Regions from separate parts of the Candidatus Sarcina troglodytae genome, predicted to be linked through region 1. Evidence: a T-box and tRNA genes for the amino acid it is inferred to sense, from the RefSeq annotation. Region 1 holds a T-box; the other holds one or more tRNA genes.
What was found. The T-box of region 1 lies ahead of thrS (threonine--tRNA ligase). A T-box ahead of a tRNA ligase gene usually reads a tRNA of that ligase, here a tRNA-Thr.
Positions count from the first base shown of each region.

Region 2: it has a tRNA-Thr gene. The T-box ahead of thrS (threonine--tRNA ligase) is inferred to sense a tRNA for this amino acid. The anticodon was not compared.

Region 1 covers NZ_CP051754.1:2,029,270-2,033,701, reverse strand. The annotation lists gene thrS (threonine--tRNA ligase) at 1-1,821, opposite strand, end outside; T-box leader at 1,890-2,097, opposite strand; gene lacZ (beta-galactosidase, LacZ type) at 2,378-4,432, shown strand, end outside.
Region 2 covers NZ_CP051754.1:1,924,073-1,928,504, forward strand. The annotation lists gene metK (methionine adenosyltransferase) at 1-915, opposite strand, end outside; SAM riboswitch class I at 1,042-1,141, opposite strand; tRNA gene HH195_RS08780 (tRNA-Tyr) at 1,219-1,303, opposite strand; tRNA gene HH195_RS08785 (tRNA-Thr) at 1,309-1,383, opposite strand; tRNA gene HH195_RS08790 (tRNA-Val) at 1,398-1,473, opposite strand; tRNA gene HH195_RS08795 (tRNA-Tyr) at 1,487-1,571, opposite strand; tRNA gene HH195_RS08800 (tRNA-Thr) at 1,577-1,651, opposite strand; tRNA gene HH195_RS08805 (tRNA-Val) at 1,666-1,741, opposite strand; tRNA gene HH195_RS08810 (tRNA-Tyr) at 1,755-1,839, opposite strand; tRNA gene HH195_RS08815 (tRNA-Thr) at 1,847-1,921, opposite strand; gene HH195_RS08820 (hypothetical protein) at 2,081-2,737, opposite strand; gene yyaC (spore protease YyaC) at 2,850-3,377, shown strand; gene spoIIID (sporulation transcriptional regulator SpoIIID) at 3,491-3,745, opposite strand; gene HH195_RS08835 (M23 family metallopeptidase) at 3,817-4,432, opposite strand, start outside.

The sequences.
Region 1 (4,432 bases):
AGCTTCTTTTTCTCCTACAACTAAAATATAAGGAGTTCTTTCAAGTCTAGCTTCTCTTATTTTATAACCTATTTTTTCAGCTCTATAATCAGTTTCAACTTTTAAGCCTCTATTTCTTAATTCATTGGCAACTTTATCTGCATAGTCATTATATTTATCAGAGATAGGAAGAATTTTTGCTTGAACAGGACATAACCAAGTTGGTAGAGCTCCAGCATATTTTTCTATAAGCATAGCTAAAGTTCTTTCATAACATCCTATTGAAGATCTATGAATGATATAAGGACGTTTCTTTTCACCATCTTTATCAACGTAAGTCATGTTAAATCTTTCAGCTAAAGCAAAATCTATTTGTACAGTTATTATTGTATCTTCTTTTCCATGAACATTTTTAAATTGAATATCAAGTTTTGGACCATAGAATGCTGCTTCATCATCAGCTTCAACATAATTTATATTTAAATGATTTAATATATTTCTCATTATATCTTGAGTGCTTTCCCAAGCTTCTGGATTATTTATATATTTTTCAGTATTGTTTGGATCCCATTTAGAGAATCTATAAGAAATATCACCAGCTATTCCTAAAGTGTTCATGATATAATCAATTAAGCTTACAACACCTTTGAATTCTTCTTCTAATTGTTCAGGTGTACATACTATATGACCATCTGCTAAAGTAAATTGTCTAACTCTTATAAGACCATGCATTTCTCCAGATGCTTCTTTTCTAAATAAAGTAGAAGTTTCAGCATATCTTATAGGTAAATCTCTGTAACTATGTTGTTCTGCATTATATATAGTATATTGGAATGGGCATGTCATAGGTCTTAATGCTAAAACCTCATCATCCTTTTCTTCATCTCCTAGAACGAACATTCCATCTTTGTAATGATCCCAGTGACCTGAAACCTTGTATAAATCGCTTTTAGCCATTAAAGGAGTTTTAGTTAAAACATAACCTCTTTTTTCCTCTTCATCTTCTACCCATCTTTGAAGAGTTTGAATTATTCTAGCTCCTTTTGGCATTATTAGAGGTAGTCCTTGACCTACATTTTCATCAGTCATAAAATATTTTAATTCTCTACCTAATTTATTATGATCTCTTTTTTTAGCTTCTTCTAAAGCTTCTAAATGAGCATCAAGATCTGATTTTTTTTGGAATGCAGTGGCATATATTCTAGATAACATCTTATTTTTTTCATTACCTTTCCAATAAGCACCTGTACAACTTAAAAGTTTAATAGCTTTTAGAGGTTTTAAAGACATTATATGCGGACCTGCACAAAGATCTACAAAATCACCTATTTGGTAAAAAGATATTATTTCATCTTTGCCTAAGTCATTTATAAGTTCAAGTTTATAAGGTTCATCTTTCATAAGTTCTAAAGCTTCATTTCTAGGAAGTTCAAATCTTTTTATTTCAGGATTTTCTTTTATTATTTTTCTCATTTCATCTTCAATTTTAGCTAAATCTTCAGAAATGAAAGATTTTTCACTATCAAAATCATAGTAGAATCCATTTTCAATAGAAGGTCCTATAGCAAGCTTTACATTTGGGAATAATCTTTTAACAGCCATTGCAAGTACATGAGATGCAGTATGTCTAAATGCATTCTTTCCTTCTTGAGAATCAAAAGTACATATTTCAAGTGTTGAATCTTTATCAACAACAAATCTTAAATCTTCAACCTTTCCATTAACAATACCACAGTAAGCATTTCTAGCTAAGCCTTCACTTATGCTTTTAGCTATGTCTAAAACAGAAATAGCGTTATTAAATTCTTTTACAGAGCCATCTTTTAAAGTAACTTTTATCATATTAACAATCTCCCTTCAAAAATAAGTTTATAAAATAAAAAACTCTCATCCCTAATCTTATTAAAAGAAAAAGGGACGAGAGTGTATATTCCCGTGGTTCCACCCAAATTGCAAAATTGTTTTGCCACTTAATAAATCGTAACGTGATTTAAACGTACTGTATTAAAGTCGCTCAGAGGTGGTTTTCAGCTAATTATATTTAAAAATACTCACACCAATGTATTTTCTCTCTGAAAAAATATTAAAAAAGCTTACTCTTCTCATCATAGCTTTTAACTATTGTTTAAACAATAAATATTAAATTGATACTATATATTATAGATAGATTAAATAAAAGTGTCAATGAAAAATAAAATTAAAAGTTGTAGTTATATATGAGTTTGAATTTCATTATAATTTAAGGATAAATTTATAAAAAATAGAAAAAAATATTGATTAATAAGTGGATAAGAGTGATAATAGATATAGGTTATCAATTATATATTTTAAGTGTTTTGAAAATGATTAACCTAAAGAGCAAATAAGAATTAACTTAAAATGAAAAGGAGAGTTTTTTATGAGTAATAGTCCTAATTTAGATTGGTTAGAGAATCCAGAAATTTTTAGAGTAAATAGAATAGATGCACATTCAGATCATTTATATTATGAAGATAAAGAGCATATAAAATTAAAAGATAATATGCCACTTAGACAATATTTAAATGGAAAATGGAAATTTTCTTATGCAGAAAATCCAGATAAAAGAATAAAAGATTTTTATAGAGAAGATTTTAATTGTGGAAATTTTGATGAGATAAATGTTCCAGGGCATATACAACTTCAAGGATATGATAATTTACAATATATAAATACTTTATATCCTTGGGATGGACAAGAAGAACTTAGACCTCCATATGTTTCTAAAGAATATAACCCTGTTGGAAGTTATATTAAATATTTCGAATTAAAAGACGAATTGAAAAATAAAAAAATATTTATTTCATTCCAAGGAGTGGAAACTGCTTTTTATTTTTGGTTAAATGGAAAATTTATAGGTTATAGTGAAGATAGTTTTACGCCATCAGAGTTTGAATTAACAGAATATTTAAAAGATGGTGAAAATAAATTAGCAGTTGAAGTATATAAAAGAAGTAGTGCTAGTTGGATTGAAGATCAAGACTTTTGGAGATTTTCAGGAATATTTAGAGATGTTTATTTGTACGCGACTCCAAAATGTCATGTGAAGGATTTATTTGTAAAGCAAAATTTAGATGATACTTATAAAAATGGACAATTAAATGTTAACATAAAGTTAGATAGTTTGGAAAAGTGTATAATTAAGGGATACTTAAAGGATAAAGATGAAAAGCTAATATGTGAATTTAAAGAAGTGCAAGGAAAAGAAAATGTAGAATTTAGTAAAACTATAGAAAATGTTAATTCATGGAGTGCTGAAAATCCATATCTTTATACTTTATATATTGAAGTTTTAGATGAAGAAAATAATTTAATAGAAATAATACCTCAAAAAATTGGTTTTAGAAGATTCGAGTTAATAGATAACATAATGCATTTAAATGGAAAAAGAATTGTGTTTAAAGGTGTTAATAGGCATGAGTTTAGTTGTAAAACTGGACGAGCTATAAGCAAAGAAGATATGATTTGGGATATTAAATTTTTAAAACAAAATAATATAAATGCTGTTAGAACTTCTCATTATCCAAATCAAAGTTATTTCTATGATTTATGTGATGAATATGGAATTTATTTAATAGATGAGGCTAATTTAGAAAGTCACGGTTCATGGCAAAAATTAGGCAAGTGTGAGCCAAGTTGGAATGTACCTGGTTCGTTGAAAGAGTGGAGAAATGTTGTTGTAGATAGAGCTGAATCTATGCTTCAAAGGGATAAAAATCATCCATCAATTCTTATTTGGTCTTGTGGAAATGAATCGTATGCTGGTGAAAACATTTTAGAGATGACTAAATATTTTCATGAAAATGATAACAGTCGTTTGGTTCATTATGAAGGAGTATTTTGGAATAGAGAGTTTAATGATATAAGTGATATAGAAAGTAGAATGTATGCAAAACCAAATGAGATAGAAGATTATTTAAATAGTAACCCTAAAAAACCTTATATAAGTTGTGAGTATATGCATGCTATGGGAAATTCATGCGGAGGAATGAATCTTTATTCTGAACTTGAAGATAAGTATGAAATGTATCAAGGTGGATTTATATGGGATTATATAGATCAAGCTATAGAAACAACAGACAAAAATGGAAATAAAATTCTAGCATATGGTGGAGATTTTAATGATAGATCAACTGACTATTGTTTTTGTACAGATGGGATAATTTATGCAGATAGAACAGTATCACCAAAAGTTCAAGAAGTTAAATATTTATATTCAAATGTTAAAATAGTTCCAGATACCGAAGGAATACTTATAAAAAATAACAATTTATTTGTAGGAACAGAAGAATATGATTTTATAGTTTATATAGAAAAAGAAGGAAAAAAAATATTTCAATATACCATGGATGTAGATGTAAAGCCTCAATCTCAAGAATATGTAAAATTTGATTATCCAAAGATAAAAGAAAATGGGGAATATACTATAAATGTA
Region 2 (4,432 bases), 110 kb from region 1:
AATTTCTAATTTATCAGCAATTCCTGCAGCTACTAAGTTTTTAGCAACCCATCTTGCAGCGTATGCAGCTGATCTGTCAACCTTTGTTGGATCTTTTCCTGAGAAAGCTCCACCACCGTGTCTTCCATATCCACCATAAGTATCAACGATTATTTTTCTTCCTGTTAATCCACTATCCCCTTGTGGTCCACCTATTACAAATCTTCCAGTTGGATTTATGTAATATTTTGTTTCACCGTCTAATAATTCTGCTGGTATAACAGCTTTTATTACATGTTCCATTAAATCTTCTCTTATTTGTTCTTGAGAAACTTCTGGTCCATGTTGTGTTGATATAACTATAGCATCTATTCTTACTGGTTTATTATCTTCATATTCAACTGTAACTTGAGTTTTTCCATCTGGTCTTAAATAAGGTAAAGTACCATTTTTTCTAACTTCAGTTAATCTTCTTGATAATCTGTGAGCCATAGCTATTGGTGCAGGCATAAATTCTTCAGTTTCATTAGTCGCAAAACCAAACATCATACCTTGATCTCCAGCCCCTACAGCTTCAATATCATCTTTTTGACCTTCTCTTGATTCTAACGCTTCATCAACACCCATTGCTATATCATTTGATTGTTCGTCTATTGTTGTCATTACTGAACAAGTATCGCAATCAAAACCATATTTAGCTCTATCATATCCTATTTCTCTTATAGTTTCTCTTGCTACTTTAGGAATATCAACATAACAGTTAGTTGATATTTCTCCCATTATCATAACCATCCCTGTAGTTACTGTTGTTTCACAAGCAACTCTTGCTGTTGGATCTTGTGCTATTATAGCATCTAAAACTGCATCTGATATTTGGTCACAAATTTTATCTGGATGCCCTTCTGTTACTGATTCTGATGTAAATAATCTTCTCATAATTATGGGTTATATAAAATAACCTCTTTTTCACTCCTTTCTTAAATAGCCTTTTTAAATTTCTTAAAAAATTTAAAAATAAAAGCCTCAACTTAATTTAAGAAGAGACTTGAATTCACTAAGCTCCTCTTATCTTGCAATAAAACACTGCAGGAATTGGCACCTTGGTAAATCACTGGTTGCCGGGCTTCATAGGGCCTTTTCCCTCCACCTCTCTTGATAAGAGTTATATATACTCTAATATGTATATGCATTTAACTATGTAAATAGACACTATCTTCATAAAATATAGTGCCTATTATTTGGTGGAGGAAGATGGATTCGAACCATCGAAGTCACTGACAACAGATTTACAGTCTGCCCCCTTTGGCCACTCGGGAATTCCTCCACATTTGGAGCTGGCAATAGGAATCGAACCTACAACCTGCTGATTACAAGTCAGCTGCTCTACCGTTGAGCCATGCCAGCATATATTAAGTTAATGGTGGTCACAACAGGGATCGAACCTGTGACCCTCTGCTTGTAAGGCAGATGCTCTCCCAGCTGAGCTATGCGACCTTATTGTTTTTATTGGTGGAGGAAGATGGATTCGAACCATCGAAGTCACTGACAACAGATTTACAGTCTGCCCCCTTTGGCCACTCGGGAATTCCTCCACATTTGGAGCTGGCAATAGGAATCGAACCTACAACCTGCTGATTACAAGTCAGCTGCTCTACCGTTGAGCCATGCCAGCATATATTAAGTTAATGGTGGTCACAACAGGGATCGAACCTGTGACCCTCTGCTTGTAAGGCAGATGCTCTCCCAGCTGAGCTATGCGACCTTATTGTTTTTATTGGTGGAGGAAGATGGATTCGAACCATCGAAGTCACTGACAACAGATTTACAGTCTGCCCCCTTTGGCCACTCGGGAATTCCTCCACATTTTTGGAGCTGGCAATAGGAATCGAACCTACAACCTGCTGATTACAAGTCAGCTGCTCTACCGTTGAGCCATGCCAGCGTAACTTTTTTGTTTTTTCTCTTGAAACATCTCCAATCGACAAGACTTAGTATATATGTTATTTATGTTTATTTCAACCTTATTTTTAGGCCATTTTTTCTTTTTATTTTAAATTATTATCATTTTTCTCTTTATTTTTTTCATTTAATATGTTTTTCTTTATTTTTCATTTATTTTATTTTCTATCATTTTTATATCTATATATGGATCCAAAATTAAAACTAATTCATCATACTGTTTTTTTGATAATTTATTTTTTAATAGCTCAAATATTTCAGTTGCAGCTAACACTTCATCATTCCTTTTGATATTATTTATAAGATTCCTATAATCATTTACTGATAAACTATTTGCCATTTTCATTATTTTTAATTTATCAATACTTGATATTTTATTTATTATACTGTTTTTATCAGTTTTAAATACACTTTGTACAACTTCCTCTTCTACCCTCTCTTCTTTATCTTTATCCACAAGCATAATTTTCTGTGAATTTTCTTCGTCTATAACCTCTACATGTTCATTAGAAATGCTTGAAAATTCATCTTCCTCTAAAATATCTTCTTTTTTATTAGTTATATTTATCCCTTGATCAGCATTATTTTTAGAAATCTGATTATCTTTTTCACTTAATAAAGACTCCTCCTTATTTTTATTAAATGCTATATCTTTATCTAAATAATTTTCTTCGCTTTCTTCTATTTTCTCATCAATGTAACTTTTAGGTTGCTTAATACTAAAACTAAACACCATAATTATTACACTAAAAAAAGTAGTAATAATTATTAAATATATTTCCTTTTTATTATTTTTCACATCTAATGTCTCCTTTAAAAATATAATTATTTATAATTCTTTTTAATACCTCTTGTTTTTATTTAATATTTTTTTTATTTATTTCATATAAATTTATGAGGGAGGTGACACTTTGAGCAAAATAAAAGTTAATTATAGTTCGCCATTATGTTATTACAATATAGCTAATTTTTTAAAAGATTACATTACTAATGACACTATCATAGTTTGTATAGGTACAGATAAATGTATCGGAGATGCACTTGGACCATTAGTTGGAACATTATTAGAAGAAGCTTTATTCCCTCTACCTATACTTGGCACTCTTGCTTCTCCAATACATGCTCTAAATTTAGATACTAGGTTAAAAGAAATATCTAATAACTATCCCACCGCTTCTATAATAGCAATTGATGCATGCTTAGGTGATGCAAATGCCATAGGCGAAATTCACACTAGAGATGAGCCTATCCATCCAGGAAAAGGTGTAGGTAAAACCCTCCAAAGCGTTGGCAATGCTTCTATAATAGGAATTGTTGACTCCTCAGATAGTTTGGAATTGTTTACTAATAGACCTATAAGATTAAATTTAATTATGGAAATGGCTAAGGTTATTCGAAATGGAATTATCCATGCATACCACCTTAAAAATTCTTTGTAATTAAAAATATAAACTTTACTTATCATAAAGAATTTATTAATACCATGTATTTAATCTTGTGCTTATAATATAATTAAAATTCAATATGTTAAATATAAAATTATATCAATGTATTAAGCTTCTATCACTTTATATTTCAGCTTTGTTGCTTTACCACCTCTTATATGCCTCTCAGCTTTATTTAAATCTAATATGCTTTTAGCTTCTTCTGCTATACATGGATTTATCTTAGGCAATCTTTCAGTCATATCTTTATGTATAGTACTTTTACTTACTCCAAATACTCTAGCTGTTTTCCTTATTGTTGCTCTAGAATCTATTATATATTGAGCAACTTCTAATACTCTTTCTTCAATATAATCCTTCATAAAAACCTCCTTAATAAATATTAATTATTTAATAGTCAGTCATAAAATGACTGACTATATTCATTTATTTATTATTCTACTTTTAGCTCATTTATATACTCTATCGGATTAATTGGCTCTTTAGATTTTTCCATATGAAATAATAAATATTCTTCAGATACCCTATCACTAGGATTATTTTGAATTGTATTTCCTATTTTTCCTAAAATACTTCCTTGAGTTACTTCATCCCCTACAGCCACTGCTAAATCTTCTGCTAAATTACCATAACTTGATATAAAGCCATCATTGTGTTGTACTACTACATAAAACCCTTCTTTTGAATCACCTTTTCCAGCATCTATAACTTTTCCATTTGCTATTGATTTAACATCAGTGCCAACTTTAGATTCAATATCCACTCCTTTATATACCACCGCTGATGTTTTTTCATCATTTAATCTTGGAGTAATATCGTAATTTCTTGTTACCACACCATTAGTTATAGGACTTATAAATAATTCACTAGGATTTGATGATGTTTGAACAGTATCATCATCTTCTGTCCCATCTACAACAGCAAATTCTTGTTTATCTTCGGCAGTTTTCTCTTCAACCAACTCAACATCCTTATATTGTGTTTCTAGATTATTTTTGTTTTGTGCTATCTCCTTATTTTCTTTATTCTCTAAATTACTTGCCTGTTTA